Regions from separate parts of the Vreelandella mediterranea genome, predicted to be linked through region 1. Evidence: predicted binding sites of a transcription regulator. Region 1 holds the regulator's gene; each other region holds the start of a gene.

The links. The regulator FliA, encoded in region 1, starts transcription of late flagellar genes. The targets are predictions, from matches to a motif close to CTAAAGTTNNNNNNNNNNCNGCCGATA.
Region 2: a site for FliA is predicted at 3,213-3,239, ahead of ACWFVE_RS02480 (flagellin N-terminal helical domain-containing protein). Genes of this name have one in related genera too.
Region 3: a site for FliA is predicted at 3,421-3,447, ahead of ACWFVE_RS06535 (DUF4019 domain-containing protein). Genes of this name have one in related genera too.

The regions. Positions count from the first base shown of each region.
Region 1 covers NZ_OZ310198.1:133,581-139,329, reverse strand. Annotated here, with positions in the region: gene uvrA (excinuclease ABC subunit UvrA) at 1-1,028, shown strand, start outside; gene ACWFVE_RS00650 (Crp/Fnr family transcriptional regulator) at 1,143-1,886, shown strand; gene ACWFVE_RS00645 (hypothetical protein) at 1,933-2,478, shown strand; gene ACWFVE_RS00640 (OmpA/MotB family protein) at 2,475-3,143, opposite strand; gene ACWFVE_RS00635 (motility protein A) at 3,148-3,963, opposite strand; gene ACWFVE_RS00630 (RNA polymerase sigma factor FliA) at 4,004-4,702, opposite strand; gene ACWFVE_RS00625 (flagellar protein FlhE) at 4,729-5,151, opposite strand; gene ACWFVE_RS00620 (hypothetical protein) at 5,158-5,709, opposite strand; gene flhF (flagellar biosynthesis protein FlhF) at 5,706-5,749, opposite strand, start outside.
Region 2 covers NZ_OZ310198.1:512,178-517,926, reverse strand. Annotated here, with positions in the region: gene ACWFVE_RS02490 (flagellin N-terminal helical domain-containing protein) at 1-849, opposite strand, end outside; gene ACWFVE_RS02485 (flagellin N-terminal helical domain-containing protein) at 1,115-1,975, opposite strand; gene ACWFVE_RS02480 (flagellin N-terminal helical domain-containing protein) at 2,253-3,140, opposite strand; gene fliD (flagellar filament capping protein FliD) at 3,367-4,716, opposite strand; gene fliD (flagellar filament capping protein FliD) at 4,868-5,749, opposite strand, start outside.
Region 3 covers NZ_OZ310198.1:1,383,984-1,389,732, reverse strand. Annotated here, with positions in the region: gene ACWFVE_RS06560 (GlxA family transcriptional regulator) at 1-131, shown strand, start outside; gene ACWFVE_RS06555 (MAPEG family protein) at 107-529, opposite strand; gene ACWFVE_RS06550 (helix-turn-helix domain-containing protein) at 707-1,507, shown strand; gene ACWFVE_RS06545 (carboxymuconolactone decarboxylase family protein) at 1,560-2,021, shown strand; gene ACWFVE_RS06540 (class I SAM-dependent DNA methyltransferase) at 2,129-2,872, shown strand; gene ACWFVE_RS06535 (DUF4019 domain-containing protein) at 2,970-3,371, opposite strand; gene ACWFVE_RS06530 (hypothetical protein) at 3,663-5,102, shown strand; gene ACWFVE_RS06525 (DUF1456 family protein) at 5,189-5,674, opposite strand; gene ACWFVE_RS06520 (tetratricopeptide repeat protein) at 5,685-5,749, opposite strand, start outside.

The sequences.
Region 1 (5,749 bases):
CCTACCGCATTCCCGGCAACCCGGAAAAGCAGCTGGTGCTACGCGGGGCAACCGGCAACAACCTGCAAAACGTGACGCTGACACTGCCGCTGGGGCTTTTCATCGCCATTACCGGGGTGTCCGGGTCGGGCAAGTCGACGTTGATCAACGGCACGCTGATGCCGATCGCCGCCCGGGATTTGAACCGTGCCTCGACGCTGACCCCAGCGCCTTATGCAGCCATCGAAGGGCTCGATCAGCTCGACAAGGTCATCGATATCGACCAGAGCCCGATCGGGCGCACGCCGCGCTCCAACCCGGCCACCTACACCGGGATCTTTACGCCGATTCGCGAATTGTTCGCCGGCACCCAGGAGGCGCGCTCGCGAGGCTACAAGCCCGGCCGATTCAGCTTCAACGTCAAGGGCGGGCGCTGCGAGGCGTGCCAGGGCGAGGGCATGATCAAGGTAGAAATGCACTTTCTGCCGGATATCTACGTACCCTGCGACGTGTGCAAGGGTAAGCGCTACAATCGCGAAACCCTGGATATTCACTACAAAGGCAAGAACATTCACGACGTGCTGGAGATGACCGTCGAAGAAGGGCTCGCGTTTTTCAGCCCCGTACCGGCCATTGCGCGGCGCCTGCAGACGCTGTTGGACGTCGGCCTCTCCTATATTCGCTTGGGGCAAAGCGCGACTACGCTCTCCGGCGGCGAGGCCCAGCGGGTCAAGCTCGCCCGCGAGCTTGCCAAGCGCGACACCGGCCAGACGCTCTATATTCTCGATGAGCCCACCACCGGGCTACACTTCGAGGATATTCGCCAGCTTCTGACGGTGCTTCATCGCCTGCGCGACCACGGCAATACCATCGTGGTCATCGAGCACAACCTGGATGTGATCAAAACCGCGGACTGGGTCGTCGATCTCGGCCCGGAAGGCGGCTCCGGCGGCGGGCGCATCATTGGCGAAGGCACGCCGGAACAGCTTGTGAAGAAAAAAGGCTCCCATACCGGCGAGTTTTTGGGACCGCTTTTAAAAAAGAAATAGTCAGAGTACTACTCGCACGTCAAAGGCCAGCGTTGCGCTGGCCTTTAAAGGTCGGTTAAACCCATGGCCACCAGCTTGTCGAGCGTATGCTACCCAAAAGAGGAGAAACCGATCATGGGGCAGGAAAAAAGCTGTATTGTCCGCCATTTCAATCACTTCTATTCGCTTTCAGAAGAGGAAGAGAAGCTGCTCGACTCGCTGGAGGAGAGCCCGATGGATCAAAAAGCGGGGTCGCTCCTATGGGAAATGAAAGACCCGGCGAACGAGTTCTGTACGCTGCGTAGCGGCTGGGCGTACTCCTATCGCCACCTGGAAAACGGCGACCGGCATATTCTGGAAGTGTTCCTGCCTGGCGATATCATCGGCCTGCGCGAGTTCGCCTTCTCGAAACGCCTGGAAAACGTGCGCTTTATCACCGACAGCGTGGTGTGCCGCTTTCCCCACAAGCGGATGATCGATATTTTCAATGATTCGCTGCCATTGACCTCGGTGATGTTCGCCATCAGCAGCCGCCAGCAGGCGCTTTTGACCGAGCGGCTGGTGAATTTGGCACGGCGCACCGCGCGTCAGAAAATGGCTCACTTTCTACATGAAATGTACGTTCGCCTGAGCCAGACCAACACAGGCCTTACCGGCCAGTTCCGTCTGCCGCTCTCCCAGGAGCAGTTGGCCGACGTACTCGGTCTTAGCCCGGTACACGTCAGCCGTACCTTCACGGCGCTCAGCGAGGATGGCCTGGTGTATCGTGACCGTCACCACGTCAATATTCCCGACATGGCGGCGCTGGCCGCGGAAGGCGAGTTCGACGATTGCTACTTAAACGACAGCGTAAGGCCCCTGCTCGGCCAGTCCGAGTGATTCGGTTACGCCTTTTTACCCTGCTCAACGTTTGGCCTTTTACATCATGACCACTCGCTTACTTGTTTCTTTCGCGCTGGGCGCGGCCGGGCTTTCGTTTTTCAGTGCGGCGCTGGCCGAGCGCTACCCGATAAGCCAGGAGGCCATTTTTGACGCCTGGCAAGCCATGACCCTCGAGGCCGAGGACAAGCGCCATTTCCGCGCCGTCGAGACGCAAAGCTACTCGGACGCTACACTGAGCGTGAACGCCACCGAAGGCATCTGCCACCTGCCCTGGCTCGAGATGCGCGTCACCCTGGAACAGACGCAAACCGAAAGCCGCGCGGTGAACCTGGTACCGGCCCGGCTGCGCGTCGACCAGGCGTCGCTGATCGACACCATGGCGGAGTTTATCGTCGAGGAGGGGGATGACGGCTTCTATAGCCACTTCTACCTGGGCGAGCTCGATGCGCTGCTCGGCCAAATGAGCGACGGCGAGCAGCTTTATATCGGTTTCGAGCAGGGCGACGAACCGCCCTGGACCATGACGTTCAGTTTGGCGGGCGCCGGCGAGGCGATTCGCGAGACGCAGCGCCGCTGCGCCAGCGCCTAACGCGAGGCCGGCGCCGCGGCGTTAGGCGGCCGGCGCAGTACGAACTCGACGCGCCGGTTGGCGGCGCGCCCGCTTACGGTGTCGTTCGCCTCGAGCGGGCGCGTATCGGCGTAGCCAACGGCGCGCAGGCGTTCCCGCGCCACGCCTTCCTCTTCCAGGTGGCGCACCACGGCAATCGCCCGCCCCGTCGAAAGCTCCCAGTTGGAGGCAAACGAGGCGGTGGCGATCGGCACGTTGTCGGTGTGCCCCTCCACTGATATCTCGCCATCGAAGGTGTCGATGACCTCGCCAAGGCTTTCCAGCACCTCTTCACCTTGAGCGGTTAGCCGCGCCGCGCCGCTGTCGAACAGCAAGCTATCGTCGATGCGCAGGGTAATGCCTTCGCGCCCCTCGGAGACGCTCACGCCTTGAATATCGAGGCTGTCCATCGCCGGGCTCAGCCCGCTGTGGAGCGGTTGAAGCCCCGAAGAGAGCGGCTGGATACCCGAGGTCGTGGGCGTGCCGGCGGCTTCGTCGCCGGTGCCCGCCGGGGTGAGCGCCAACAGCAGCACGAACAGCGTGATCAACAGCGTCAATACGTCCAGGTAGCTGGTCAGCCACCCATCTTCACTGTCGCCATCCCCGGTGAATGGCGATTCCAGTGCGTGGCGGGCTTCGCGGTTCATCGCCCTACCCCTTGGCAGGCGCGTCGTTCTCGGCGCGCGGCTTCACGTTGGCATCACGAATCTCGTCGTTGTAGTTGGCCACGAAGGAGTTCAACGTCTCTTCGATGAACGACGGCAAGCGGCGCTTGGTGATCAGCGAGATACCCTCGAGCACCATGTTCATGGTGATCAAGCGCTCTTCGGTGCGCCGCTCGAGCTTCACCGCCACCGGTTTGAAGACCAGGTTGGCAAGCAAGATACCGTAGAAGGTCGTGAGCAGCGCCACCGCCATGCGCGGGCCGATCACCTCCAAGTCACCGGCGTCCATGACCTCCAGCATATTAACCAGCCCCACGAGAGTGCCGATCATGCCAAAGGCCGGGGCGTAGGTCGCCATGGTGCGAAAGATCTGCGCCTCGGCGTGCTCGCGTGCCTTGAGCCGGGCGATACGCCAGCGCAGCATGTCGAAGATTTCATCTTCCTTGGTGTTGGCGATCACCAGCTGAATGCCGGTGCGCAGAAACGGGTTGCGCGTGTGTTCGAGCTCGCGCTCCACCGCCCGTACGTCGCCCTTGAACCAGAGCCGCGACATGGACACCAGCTCGTTGATATCGTCGCGCACGTAGGTGTTCTCGCGGCGAAATACCAGCCCCACCAAGCGTACCACCCGCAGTACCTCCTTGAGCGGGTAGCTGATGAAGGTCGCCGCCAGGGTGCCGGTCACCACGATGGCAAGCCCGGGCAAGTTGAGAAAGCTCTCCGGGGATTCCGCGGTGAAAAACAGCACGCTAACCAGTAGCAGAATACTGGCAAATATACCGATCAAGGTAGAGGGGTTCATCGACGGCTCCTCGCCGGTTGGGTTTAACGGTTAAAATGCGTCAATCTGGCTCGTGCAGCCGCGCGCGCAGACGGCTAATGGCCTGGCTGTGCAGCTGTGAAACACGCGATTCGGTCACCCCCAGTACTGCGCCCACCTCTTTCAGGTTGAGCTCCTCCTGGTAGTAAAGCGCCATCAGGAGCTTTTCCCGCTCGGGCAGCGCTTCGATCGCTGCGATCAGGGTTTCGCGCTGCTGGCCATCCAAAAGCTCCTCAAAAGGCGCATTCAGCGCCTCCTGAGCGGGTTCCCCGCCCTCTTCCAGAAGCTCCTCGAAGGGCAGCAGGTGGCCGCTGTTGGCGTCGTTGAGCAGTTGGTGATACTCGCCAAGCGGCATGTCCAGATGCCGGGCGATCTCGCCCTCCTCCGGTGCCCGGCCCAGGTTCTGTTCGAGATGGCGAACCGCCTCGTCCATGGCCCGGGCCGAGCGCCGCACGCTGCGCGGCAGCCAATCCCGGGTGCGCAGCTCATCGACCATCGCCCCGCGTATCCGCTGACTGGCAAAGGTGGCGAAGCTCGCCCCCTGGGAGGCGTCAAAGCGCCCAAGCGCCTCCAATAGGCCGACCATGCCGGCCTGAATCAGATCATCGAGTTCGATGCTCGCCGGCAGGCGGACCTGCAGCGCCAGCGCCTGGCGGCGCACCAGCGGCATGTGCTGAGTGACCATTTCGCTGTGTTGAATTCTGCCTTGTGCTGTATACATCCTCGTGCCTCGTGGCTATACACTCGTCACTGGTAGTTCACAATCACGTGAAGCCCTTTTACCCGCATCGGCCGCTGCCCGCGCCCCAACGCGAAGCGAAACGCCAGCGGCGCATCGGCGGAAAGCCCGGCCAACCCGGTTTCGCTTCCGCGCTGGCCGCTGAGCTCGACGCAGCGCTCGGGGTGGCAAAGCCAGGCCTGCAGCGCGGCGCCGAACGGTGCCTCATACCCCCAGTGAACGCGTTCGATGCGCCCCTGGGCGATCTCCGCTACCGGCGGCGGCGCCAAAACCTGGCTGCTGACCGCCCGGTCGCTCATGGCCACCATCATACCGGTGACCTCCTTACTCCAGCTGCCGGTGCCCGCCTGAGCGGTCAACGCCAAGCTCGACCCCATCGCCATCAGTAGCGCGACGCCTTGAAGACTCTTTTTCAGAAAACGCTTTTTCATTGTGGCCTACCGCGCTAGTAGCAGCAGTTCGATATTCAGATAATTCGCCGCCGCCTTCTGCAAATTGTCTAAAAGCCCTTCGCGGGGCAAGCCGGGCTCGTGCAGCGCCAGTAGCTGGCGGGGCCCCTGGTTGTCGTTGAGCTGGCGCAGCGTGCGATACATGCTCGCGAAGGCGTCCGCGTCGCTGCGCACCCAAAGCGCCCAGCGTGAATAGCGCTCGCAAAGCGCCTCCAACGGCTCGCTGGCATCCACCGGGATGACCTCCCAGCTTTCCGGGGTCGCCGCCCAGCGCCGGCCAAGCTCGGCCCACTCGCCAAGGCGCTCTTTGACCGGGGCGACGCTTTTCGTCGGCAGCCCCACCACCGCCAGCGGCGTCTTGACCACCGGCGGGGTGGCTTCGCTTGCCGGCGGGGTGGCCTGGGTGTCCACGTCGGGCTCGGCGTACTCGCTGCCAGCCTGCTTTGCTGGTGTCTCGTCGATGGCGGCCTGCTGCGCCCGCTCTTCGTTGCGCAGGCTCGCCCACTGGCGCAGCCCCGAGGCCTGGTCGCCGCCGCTCATGCCAAGGCCTCGCGGCTGACGCTACCCAGCTGACGGATGG
Region 2 (5,749 bases), 380 kb from region 1:
GGCCTGGGCCAGCATGGACGTACCGGCCTGCTGCAGGATGTTGGCACGGGTCATGTTGGACACTTCCACCGCGTAGTCCGCATCTTCGATACGTGAACGCGCTTCGGACAGGTTGGTGGTGGTGGTCGCCAGGTTGTCGATCACCGAGTCGAAACGGTTCAGCGTGGCACCCAATGTTGCGCGGTTGGTATCCAGAGATTTGGTAGCCGCATCCACGGCATCGATCATTGTCTGGAACTCAGCGTGAGTAGCTCCACCAGAAGCATTGGCAACGTTAAATTCCCCACCAGCTACTGCAGCAGCACCAGATCCTGCCGCTGTTTCCAAACCAAGACCACTAACGGTAGCATCGATTCGTTGAACTGTAATAACGTCCTCTGCGTTAGTATTAGAACCTACCTGGATACTTAGCGCGGAACCGGCACCGCTAGCTACGTTTAGCAGATTAGTACCGTTGAAGTTGTTGCTGCCCGCAACACGATCGATTTCTGCCAGGCGCTCGTTGATCTCGGTAGTGATGGCGGCGCGGTCATCAGCAGTGTTGGTGTCGTTGGCACCCTGTACTGCCAGTTCGCGAATACGCTGAAGGTTATCGTTAACCTGATCCAGACCGCCTTCCATGGTTTGTACCAGCGAGATACCATCGCTCGCGTTACGGCTCGCCTGATCCATGCCCTTGATTTGGGCGGTCATTTTGTTGGCGATGGCCTGACCCGCGGCATCGTCCTTGGCGCTGTTGATGCGCAGACCGGATGAAAGACGTTCCTGAGCCTGGGCCAGCATGCCCTGGGACTTGTTCAGGTTGTTCTGGCCGATCATGGAAGTGATGTTGGTATTGATAACGGACATGGAAGCAATCCTCGGTGTTTAGTGGCCTGGGAAGGGCCGGGAAATCGGCGCTTGCATCGCCGTTACTATAATTAACGGCCGTACGACCGAGTTCTTTAGCCGATAGCTCATTTTTTTGAAAAATCTTTCTCGAGAACGCGTGACGCTTAAAAGCAGGGAAAATAATAACAACAAGATATTGATAAAAAAGGTTTTACCTAACCTAAAATATAAAAAACGGGGCCTTGTGGCCCCGTCGTTATTAAGTGCTACAAATAGTGCACTATTAGCCCAGCAGAGACAGCACGGACTGCGGGGTCTGATTCGCCTGTGCAAGCATAGACGTACCCGCCTGTTGCAGAATGTTGGCGCGGGTCATATTGGAGACTTCTTTCGCGTAGTCGGCATCTTCGATGCGCGAGCGCGCTTCGGAAAGATTGGTTTCGGTAGTCGCCAGGTTGTCGATGACCGAGTCGAAGCGGTTGAGTGTTGCACCTAGCGTCGCACGTTGGGTATCAAGCGTCTCTACTGCATCATCAATATCGTCGATCAGGTCTTGGAAATTTTCGTTAGTGGCGCCGGAGCCACCCGAAGCAGCATTCGTGGAAATAGTAGCCGCCGACCCACTTACGCCCAGGTTTTCGCTGGTGGCGTCAAAAACGGAGACTTCAATAGTGTCGTTTCCGGAAGTGTTCGCGCCAACCTGGATATTCAGGTCAGCACCACCACCACTCGCCAGTAAGTTGGTGCCGTTAAAGTTTGTGCTACCCGCAACGCGATCAATTTCTTCGATACGTTCGTTAATTTCAGTGGCAATCGCCGCGCGGTCTTCTTGAGTATTGGTGTCATTGGCACCCTGTACTGCCAGCTCACGAATACGCTGCAGGTTGTCGTTCACCTGGTCGAGACCGCCTTCCATGGTCTGTACCAGCGAGATACCGTCGCTGGCGTTACGGCTTGCCTGGCTCATACCATCGATTTGCGCGGTCATTTTGTTGGCGATGGCCTGACCAGCGGCATCGTCAGAAGCGCTGTTGATGCGCAGACCAGAGGAGAGACGTTCTTGCGCCTGAGCCAGCATGCTCTGCGAAGAGCTCAGGTTGTTCTGGCCGATCATGGAGGTGATATTCGTATTGATTACAGACATGAGTATTTTCTCCTGGAAGTATAACTGGCCAGCGGGCCAACTTTGCGACGTTTGTCATGCCGCTACCCCTTGGTAACGGCTGCTCGTACAAAGTCTTTAGAAAACAATACGTTTTTTATGTAAGGGAAAGTAACATTAGCCACTCAACACCCAAGCCATCGCGCTTAAGCTCCCGCCATGCGGCGATTTTCAAAAAACTCAATTAACAAAAATTGCGGGTTAAAAAACCAAAAAACGGGGCCTATTGGCCCCGTCATGATTTAGCGCTAGCGTACTATTAGCCCAGCAGAGACAGTACGGACTGCGGAGTCTGGTTGGCCTGGGCCAGCATGGAGGTACCGGCCTGCTGCAGGATGTTGGCACGCGTCATGTTGGACACTTCCACCGCGTAGTCCGCATCTTCGATACGTGAACGCGCTTCGGACAGGTTGGTGGTGGTGGTCGCCAGGTTGTCAATCACCGAGTCGAAACGGTTCAGCGTGGCACCCAATGTTGCGCGGTTGGTATCCAGAGATTTGGTAGCCGCATCCACGGCATCGATCATTGTCTGGAACTCAGCGTGAGTAGCTCCACCAGAAGCATTGGCAACGTTAAATTCCCCACCAGCTACTGCAGCAGCACCAGATCCTGCCGCTGTTTCCAAACCAAGACCACTAACGGTAGCATCGATTCGTTGAACTGTAATAACGTCCTCTACGTTAGTATTAGAACCTACCTGGATACTTAGCGCGGCACCGGCACCGCTAGCTACGTTTAGCAGATTAGTACCGTTGAAGTTGTTGCTGCCCGCAACACGATCGATTTCTGCCAGGCGCTCGTTGATCTCGGTAGTGATGGCGGCGCGGTCATCAGCGGTGTTGGTGTCGTTGGCACCCTGTACTGCCAGTTCGCGAATACGCTGAAGGTTATCGTTAACCTGATCCAGACCGCCTTCCATGGTCTGTACCAATGAGATACCATCACTGGCGTTACGGCTCGCCTGATCCATGCCCTTGATTTGGGCAGTCATTTTGTTGGCAATGGCCTGGCCAGCCGCATCGTCGGAAGCGCTGTTGATACGAAGGCCGGAAGAGAGACGCTCTTGCGCCTGAGCCAGCATGCCCTGGGACTTGCTCAGGTTGTTCTGGCCGATCATGGAAGTGATGTTGGTGTTGATAACAGACATGAATTTAATCCTCGGTGTTTAGTGGCCCGGGAGAGGCCTATGAATCGGCACTTGCATCGCCGTTATTATAATTAACGGCCTGTCGCCCCACTTCTTTAACTCTTTTGCACTTTTTTATAAAAAAAGTCGTTGCATCCTCAAACGGCAAACGGGGCCTTTCGGCCCCGTCACTTGCGTTGATGGCTGTTACGTCAAAAGCGTTCTGACCCAGCCAGGAAAATACGACCTACTTCTTCTGCATGGCGCTCATCATATCGAACTGCTGAGAGAGGTAGCTGCTCATGGAGTTCATCTGGGCGAGCATGCCGTCCAACTGGCCGAACTGCTTACGGTAGCGCTCAGTGCTTCGCTCGATGCTGGCTTCCATACGCAGCTTGCGCTGGTCCAGGCTCTCTATTCGCAGCTCAGCACTGCCGATGGAGCTCTTGATGATGCCGTCATCCCCGGTTATGTCCTTGAGCGTCGAACTTATCTTCCCTGCAAAGCCGCCTTCTTTCGTGTCACCTGCAAAAAAGGCAGCCAAACCCTCGGAGTTATTGGCAATTGCTTCATCCAGTTTGGCTTCATCGACCTGGAGGCGGCCCTGCTTGTCGATGTCGATACCCATTTGAGCAAGCCGCGTTATATCGCCCGTTCCAAAGTTGCCCGTTACATCCTGACGCAGGCGGTTTTCGATAGTACGAACGGTACGGTCGCCCACTAAATCGCCCGATGTATTACCTACGCCCTTGAATTCGGTCATACGGCCAACGGTGGACTTCATTTCGTTATAGTTGCTAACGAAGGCATTGATGGCTTCTTTCAGTGACGCCTCATCACGCTCGATTACAAGCGTGGACGGGGTCGGGGAGGCAGCGGTCAGGTTGAGCGTTACTCCCTGGATAGCCTCTTCTACCCGATTGCTTTTACTCGTAATCGCGATGCCGTTGACATTCAACTCGGCATCCTGGCCAGCACGTAGCGTGGTGGGGTCCATCGAAAGGGAGGTCAGCCCTGAAAACCCTGTCAGCGAAGCCTCTTTGCCCGTTTCCTTGGAGCTCAGCGCCAGGCGATACCCTTTACCATCATTGATGAGCGAAGCCGTAACGCCAGACTCTTTATCCGCATTGATCTGATCACGCACCTCAGCCAGGGTACTGCCTGCTTTAATATCGACGCCGTAAGTTTTTTGCGTATCGCCAGCTCCGAAATTCAGCATCAATTTCGTATCGGTTGCCGTAAGCTCCTGGTCCAATGACACGCTATTGGACGCAGCGCTGCCGCCGCGCGCCAGCTGGGAAACCGTCACCTCATAGCGACCTGGATTGGCTTTTTCGTTCGCCGTCGCCAGTACGCCTTCTCCCGTTACCGTACTTTTTTGCTGATTGAAAGTAGCGGCATCGTTCAACGCCGTAATAGAGTTCTGCACCCTATCCATTGCGGATTCCAGGCGCCCATAAGCAGAAATCTTGGTTTGCTGAGCGCTTTTCTGCTCAAGGATGGGAACGAGCTTTTGGCGTTCGGCCGCCTTGAGCTGATCCACCAAGCCCGACAAATCCAACCCAGACCCCACACCCAATGCCGTAATAGACGCCATGAGGTTAGTCCTCTAGTAAGTAGTAGAGAAGTACAGTTAAATACTCTATCGGCTGATAAACGACGAACTTTAGCGGCTAAGATTCTTAAAGTCCTGTAAAAATGCCCGGCAAGTGCCGGGCATTTCCTGTCTCACGAGTATCGCTTGGCGATCACGACTGGTTGTTCTGGCCCAGCATTCCCAACTGCTCGCTCAGGTAACTGCTGGTCTGGTTCATCTGCGCCACCATGCTATCCATTGCCTGAAACTGGGCGCGAAAGCGCGCGATAGTCTGATCGATGCGCTCCTCGGTGCGGGCGAAACGATTTTCTAACGTTCCAACACGGCTTTCAGCGTTGCTTTCAGCCGTATCCAGGCGTCCTCCGTCGCCCACGATGCGCTCGAGAGAGGCATTGATTTGCCCGGCCATACCCGTGTCATCGCTGCTGCCGGCAAAAAAGTTGGCAAGCGTATCGGGCTCCGTCGCGATGACGTTGTCCAGCTTGTCATCATCGATTTTAAGCTTACCATCGGTTTGCAGTGAAATGCCGATGTCAGAAAGCACGCTAAAGCCATCGCCGCCCACTACGCTGCTAATAGCAGAACGCAGATCCCGTTCAACCGCCCGCGTAGTGGCGTCGGCGTTCAGACCTGCTGATTGACCGGTTTCGGCGTCGAAACTGGTCAAGCGCGTCAAGGTATCCTTGAGCGAGTTGAAGCCTTCAACGAAGGCATCAACGTTTTTCCGCAACGCTTCGTCATCCTGTTCGACGCTAATGGTACTCGAGGCGCCCGCTTCGGTGAGATTCAGGGTCATGCCCTGAATGGCTTCTTCGACCTGGTTGGAGCTGCTTACGATGTCGATGCCATTCACATTGAAGGCCGCATCCTGCCCTGCTTGAATCACCTGGGTGTCCGACGTCACGGCTGCTTCGGATAGAACGGAGGAGAAGTTGGAGCTTTCGATGCTGGCGTCGGCTCCCGTTTCACTCGCCATGACCGATAGCCGATACCCTTGGCCGTCATCGATGATGGAAGCCGTTACCTGACCACC
Region 3 (5,749 bases), 1.3 Mb from region 1:
AGACGGGCTTTGGCGACGAGCGCCAGCTGCGCCGGCGCTGGTCCCAGGAGGAAAAGCACCCGCCCAGTGTATGGCGCCGCGTTCAACCGGGTATGGCCGATTTCGATCAGGGCAGCGCGAGTACGATCTGAACACACATCACCACCATGCACAGCATACCCACGCCATAGGCGATGGTGCGCCAGGGCTGAAGCGCGGCCAGGTAACAAAGCGTGTGGCAGTAGCGCGCAGCGGTAAAAATCATGAACAGCCACATGGCAAGCCCGGGCGCCGCCCCCACCATTACGTAGGCCACTCCCAGCCCCAGGAAAATGGGGATATTTTCAAGGTCGTTCGACCAGGCTTTGCTTGCCTGCTGTACCTGGGGCAGCTCCTCCTGGGCAGGCTCCTTGCCCGCCATGCGCGCATCTTCCGGCGTTTTAAAGGTCATTTTGGTGATGCGATGAAATCCCTGGTAGAGACCCGTCGCCCACATTTTCACGAACAGCAGTACCGTGGCAACGGCGTACCAGTAAACGGGCTCTTCCATGATCGCTCCTTTTCTCGGTGGCGTTGTGGCTTGCATGACTCACCCGGCTAAGCATAGCCGACACACAAAATGACACCGATAAATTGCGGGATTCGTCTTGGGGCGTTACGTTTTTGACGTACGCGACGTTTGATAAAGCGTAAAAGGCAATCGGTTGTTCTTATGCAGGTAGAGGATATGGATGCGATTATTCTGCCAGACAGCGCGTTGCCGCTAAATTTTCAGCAGCGCCCACCCCATTACCGGCTAAGGCGCTGGGTGCAGTGTTTGTGGTCACTGGGCGGGGGCGACGCGGGACCTTCCCGAATCGAGAAACTTTATCCCGATGGTGGGGCAAGCCTTACCATTCACCTTGATAAGGCCCAACCCGTCATTACGCTCTGTTTCAACAAACACACCCTGGTGGAAACGCTGGACGCGTCCACTGCGCGTATGGGAGTGCGCTTCAAACCCGCAGGTATGTACTGCCTGATGGGATTGGCTGCTGACGCCCATGTGGATTTTTATCATCGGCTTGAAAGCGCCAGCCAACCGGCGTGGTTGGCGAGCCTAATGCCCACCATCGATTCGCTTTACCCACTAGACGGCCCAGCAGGTATGAACCTGCTGGAAAGCTGGTTATTGGGGCTTTTGAATGGCGCGTCGGACATACAAAGTCGCCTGCCTCTGCTCGTCGATACGCTTAGTACGTCAAAGCTTTTGCCTGGCCAGTTAGGTGCCCACTTGGGTTTCACCCGGCGCACGCTGGAGCGCAAACTCAAACGCGAAGTGGGGGCTTCTCCCAGCCAGTTGGTTAACTTCGCCCGTCTTCACCGCGCGCGTCACGCATTGATCGAAACCAGGAGGCCACTGGCCGATATAGCGCTTGGCTGTGGCTTCCATGATCAGGCCCATTTTACCCACGCCTTCAAAAAATTTGCCCTGGAAACCCCAAGCATGTACCGCCAGCGCAAATTGTCGCAAAGTTACAAGGCGTAGTCGGCCCGCCGCTTTAAATTAAGGCCTTTCTTAAACGACACAGGCCTGCACCATGAACACACGCCTCTCCCGGCAATCGGTTTACACGCTCAATCCGCGTATCCCCAAACACCTCGTCGCACTGGCCAATACAAGCTCGGATAGTGCTGTGACACCCATGATCGTGCACCTGGTCGAGCTACGTGTTTCCCAGCTAAACCAGTGCTGTTTTTGCCAACATAAGCATGCCGAACAAGCACGCGAGAGTGGCGAGCATCAAAGGCGTCTCGACGTTCTGCCTGGCTGGCGCGAAGCGCCCTGCTTCAATGTCCAGGAGCGCGCCGCTCTGGCATGGGCTGAAGCTTTGACGCTGGTCAATCGACAGCGGGTGGATGACCCCACCTATCAGCAAGCGCTGGATGCGTTTGGTGAGCGCGATCTTATGGAGCTGACCGCCGTCATTCTTGCAATGAATAGCTGGAACAGGGTGGCCATTAGTATGCAGTTCGTTCCTGACATGACGGCCTCTTCGTAAAGGCCACAGCTCTCTGCCCGTGGCCTTTTAAAGGAGCCACGGCATCGCTTCTAAAATTCAGAGCGCTCGTTTACCATGCGCCACCCCCTTACGAGCGCCGCCCTGCCATGTCCGTCAACGCACTTTATACCGACCTTTCTCACTATTACGACTTGATGTGCGAGGACATCGACTACCCGGAGCAGAGCCGCGGCGTGCAGCGCCTTCATCATGTGCTGGGTAACGGCGGTCGCCGGCATCTGGACCTGGCCTGCGGCACCGGCCCGCACGTGCGCCACTTTTTGGATGCGGGCTTTACAAGCAGCGGCCTGGATATCAACCCACCCATGCTGGCATTGGCCGCCGCCCGCTGCCCCGAGGCACAGTTCAGCCGCCAGGACATGGGGGATTTCAGCGTTAGCGAACCCCAAGACCTGATCACCTGCTTTCTCTACTCGATTCACTACAGCGACGGCGTAGCGCGGCTAAAGGCGTGTATCCAAAGCGCCTACCGCGCGCTTGAAAGCGGCGGCATGTTTTGTTTCAACGCCGTGGACAGGGAAAAGATCGACAATGCGCTTCTGGTCGGACACAAGGTGCGCAAGGGAGATGACGAGTTCGCGTTTCGTTCGGGCTGGCACTACCCGGGCAGTGGCGAAAAGCAGTCACTCAAGCTAAGTATCGAAAAAAGTCGGGGAAGCGGCGTTGAGCGCTGGGACGATGAACACGCCATGGTCGCCGTCAGTTTCGCCGAACTCACGGCGCTGCTTATCCCCTACTTCACCGTGCAGGTTTTCGAGCACGACTACGGGGCCATTACGCCCTGGAACACCACCTCGGGCAACGCGATATTCGTCTGCATCAAAGCCTGACGGACGCAATCAGACGGGCCAAGCGGCGCGATGAAGCCTGGCCGCTGCCGCTATTGATCCGGTCTCTATTGAACCCAGTATTTATTGAACCTGGTCTCTATTGAACATAGTAGCCGCTGACCCGCCAGGCGCCGTCTTCGAAATGCGGGGTAACGGTTTCGGTGAGCAGCCGGTTGGCGAAGTTGGTCTGGAAGGTAAATATCTTGTAGTCCCCCCGCGGGGCGCCGGGCATCGAAGTCTCGCTGATCACGCGCAGGCGGCGGCGGGACTTCATCTCGCCTACGTCCTGGCGGGCAAGCTCGATGGTACGCGCCAGCATGCTGGGCGAAAGCGGGCGCTGTAAAAGCGGTGAAGCGTTTTCCCAGGCTTTCTCGAACTCACCGTTATCGATACTTTGCAGCCAAGCCATCACCGCTGTTTCGGCGGCGTCCGCTTGGGCGCTGGCGGGAAGTACGGAAAAAACGAGGGCGGCCATTAGGGCACGCAGCGTGGTGGGCATGTAGGGCTCGCAATGGTTGAAAAACGTTTGCTTTGCTATCCATACCTTATATCGGTCAATCGCCCTCCGACTTTAACGCCGCCCCATTGGCCGGTTGTCCCGATTATAGCCCACTGCCGGCCCGAGGCTCACCGGTAGGTAGTTGCTTTAGCGCGCGATTGTACTAGTGTAATGGCTGGGCACGCGTCTCACCCTGCCTTTCATACCGGCCTCTTTTCGGGGCGGTATTTAACCCAGCCGGCTTTTAATAATTAAAAAGGCATATAAAACGACACTAGCAAGGAAAACTTCATGTCATACCTACGCGTATGCCAGTTCAACAAGCTGGCACTAGGGCTTAGCGTTTCCGCAGCCATGATCTCGAGCGCGGCAGCGCAAACCAGTGACCAGCAAACCATCGAAGAGCTGCGCTCACAGCTCAATCAGATGCAGCAGCGTCTCGAACGGTTGGAAAGCCAGCAAGGCACCGCCGCTCAGTCAGGCACGACCTCCCAAGGCTACTCCAATCAGGGCTATACGAGTCAGGATGCGAACCAGGGCTCATCGAATCGAGGCTCTTCAAGCCAGGGCTATACGGATCAAAGCTCATCCGGTGATACGGGCGTCGAAGGCTCCTCCTCCCGCGACGGACAAGAACTGGCCCAAGAAAACCAAAGTACACTCGAAGAGATGCAGCAGGTCGAATTCGGCGGACTGATAGAGTTTAGCGGCAGCGCAAACGACTGGGATGACCAGAGCAAGGATACCGTTGGCGATCTCGACTTCGGCAAGCTCGTTTTCACCGTCGAGGGCGAAACCGGCAATATCGATTATTCCCTGGCCTACCGCTTCTACGACGACTACCACTTCCTGCAGCACGGCTGGGTCGGCTATAACCCCACCGAAGAAGATTCCATTCAGTTGGGGCTGGTACAAACCCCGTTCGGCAACATGGATTACGGCTACCTGGGCTACTATGGCAACCTGGGGTACCTGGCGGGCTTCAACGATAACCAGAACGCCGGTATCAAGTGGGACCGCTCTGCCGGGGCCTGGGATACGTCGCTGGCCTTTTTCAAAAGCGACAGCTTGAGTAACGACAACGAGCACTACGGCGCCAACGCCGTGGGCGACAGCGCTCAGGGTAACAGCGAAGAGAACCAGGTCGCCGCGCGAGTGGGCTATACCTTTGGTTACGACACCGACTACACCACCCAAGTGAACGTGTCGGCCAAAGGCGGCCAACTTTATAACCGCAACACCGAGCGCAGCGGCGATAACTGGTCCGCCGCCCTGGGCGTAGACGGAAGCTACGGCAACTGGCGCACGCTCGCTCAGGCCACGACCTACGAGTACAGCGCCAAGAACCCGGCGGAAAGTGAATCGGGTATTTCCGATAACGGCCTGCAAATCGGCGCCTTCAACTTCAACTACCTGATCCCCGCCAAGGGCGAAATCTACTCGGCAAGCGTGGGCTACAACCTGGAAGTGGATTGGGGCCCGGTCGACAACCTGTTCTTCTTCAACGACTTCAGCGTCATCGACCCCTCCGGCGACTACAGCGCCATCAATGGCGGCTTCGGCGATCAACAAAACCCCATGGTCAACGACCTGGGGGTACAAATGACCGCCGGCCCGTTCTTTGCCTGGTTCGATATCGTGAGCAACAAAAACGGTTTGAATTACTTCGGCTCGCCGGTCGACAACGGCTGGAATACGGCGTTTCTCACCAACTTCGGTTTCGAGTTCTAAACCGCACCCCGCGTAGCAAAAAGGCCCCAAAGGGGCCTTTTTAGTTTGCAACACTTCGTTTAAAACGCCGTGCAAGAGCGGTAGGCTTACGCCTTCGCAGCGCCGTTTACCTGCGCCGGGCGATACTGGTTCTGCAGGCCCATCAGAAAATTACGCAGCATTTGATCCTTGCACTCACGGTAATTCTTGTGACCGGGCTTACGGAAAAACGCGCTCAGTTCATGGTGGCTTAACGGCAGACCCTCGCGCTCGAACACCGCGATAATATCGTCGGCCTGCATGTTCAAGGCGATACGCAGCTTTTGGAACACCTTGTTGTTATTGAGGCTGGTTTCCGGCGTGGGCGCCGGGCCTTCACGCTTGCCACGCTTGTAGCTGATAAAGCCGTTCAAAAACGCCGCCAGATCCTTGTCCTTCATCGCCTCAAAGGCCTCGTCGTCGTCCTTTTTCAACCAGGCCGTTACCTGCTCTAAAGCAACGTCCACATCGGCCAGCTTGAAAATGGCCACGATGGCAGTGTCTTTCAAATCGAAGGTGTAACGGATGCGGCGTAAAATATCGTTATTGGTCAACGTGAGGGTCCTAACGAGTAGTGAGCGAGGTCAGCAGCGCGTCGATCTCTGCTTTCAGTTCATCATCTTGAATGT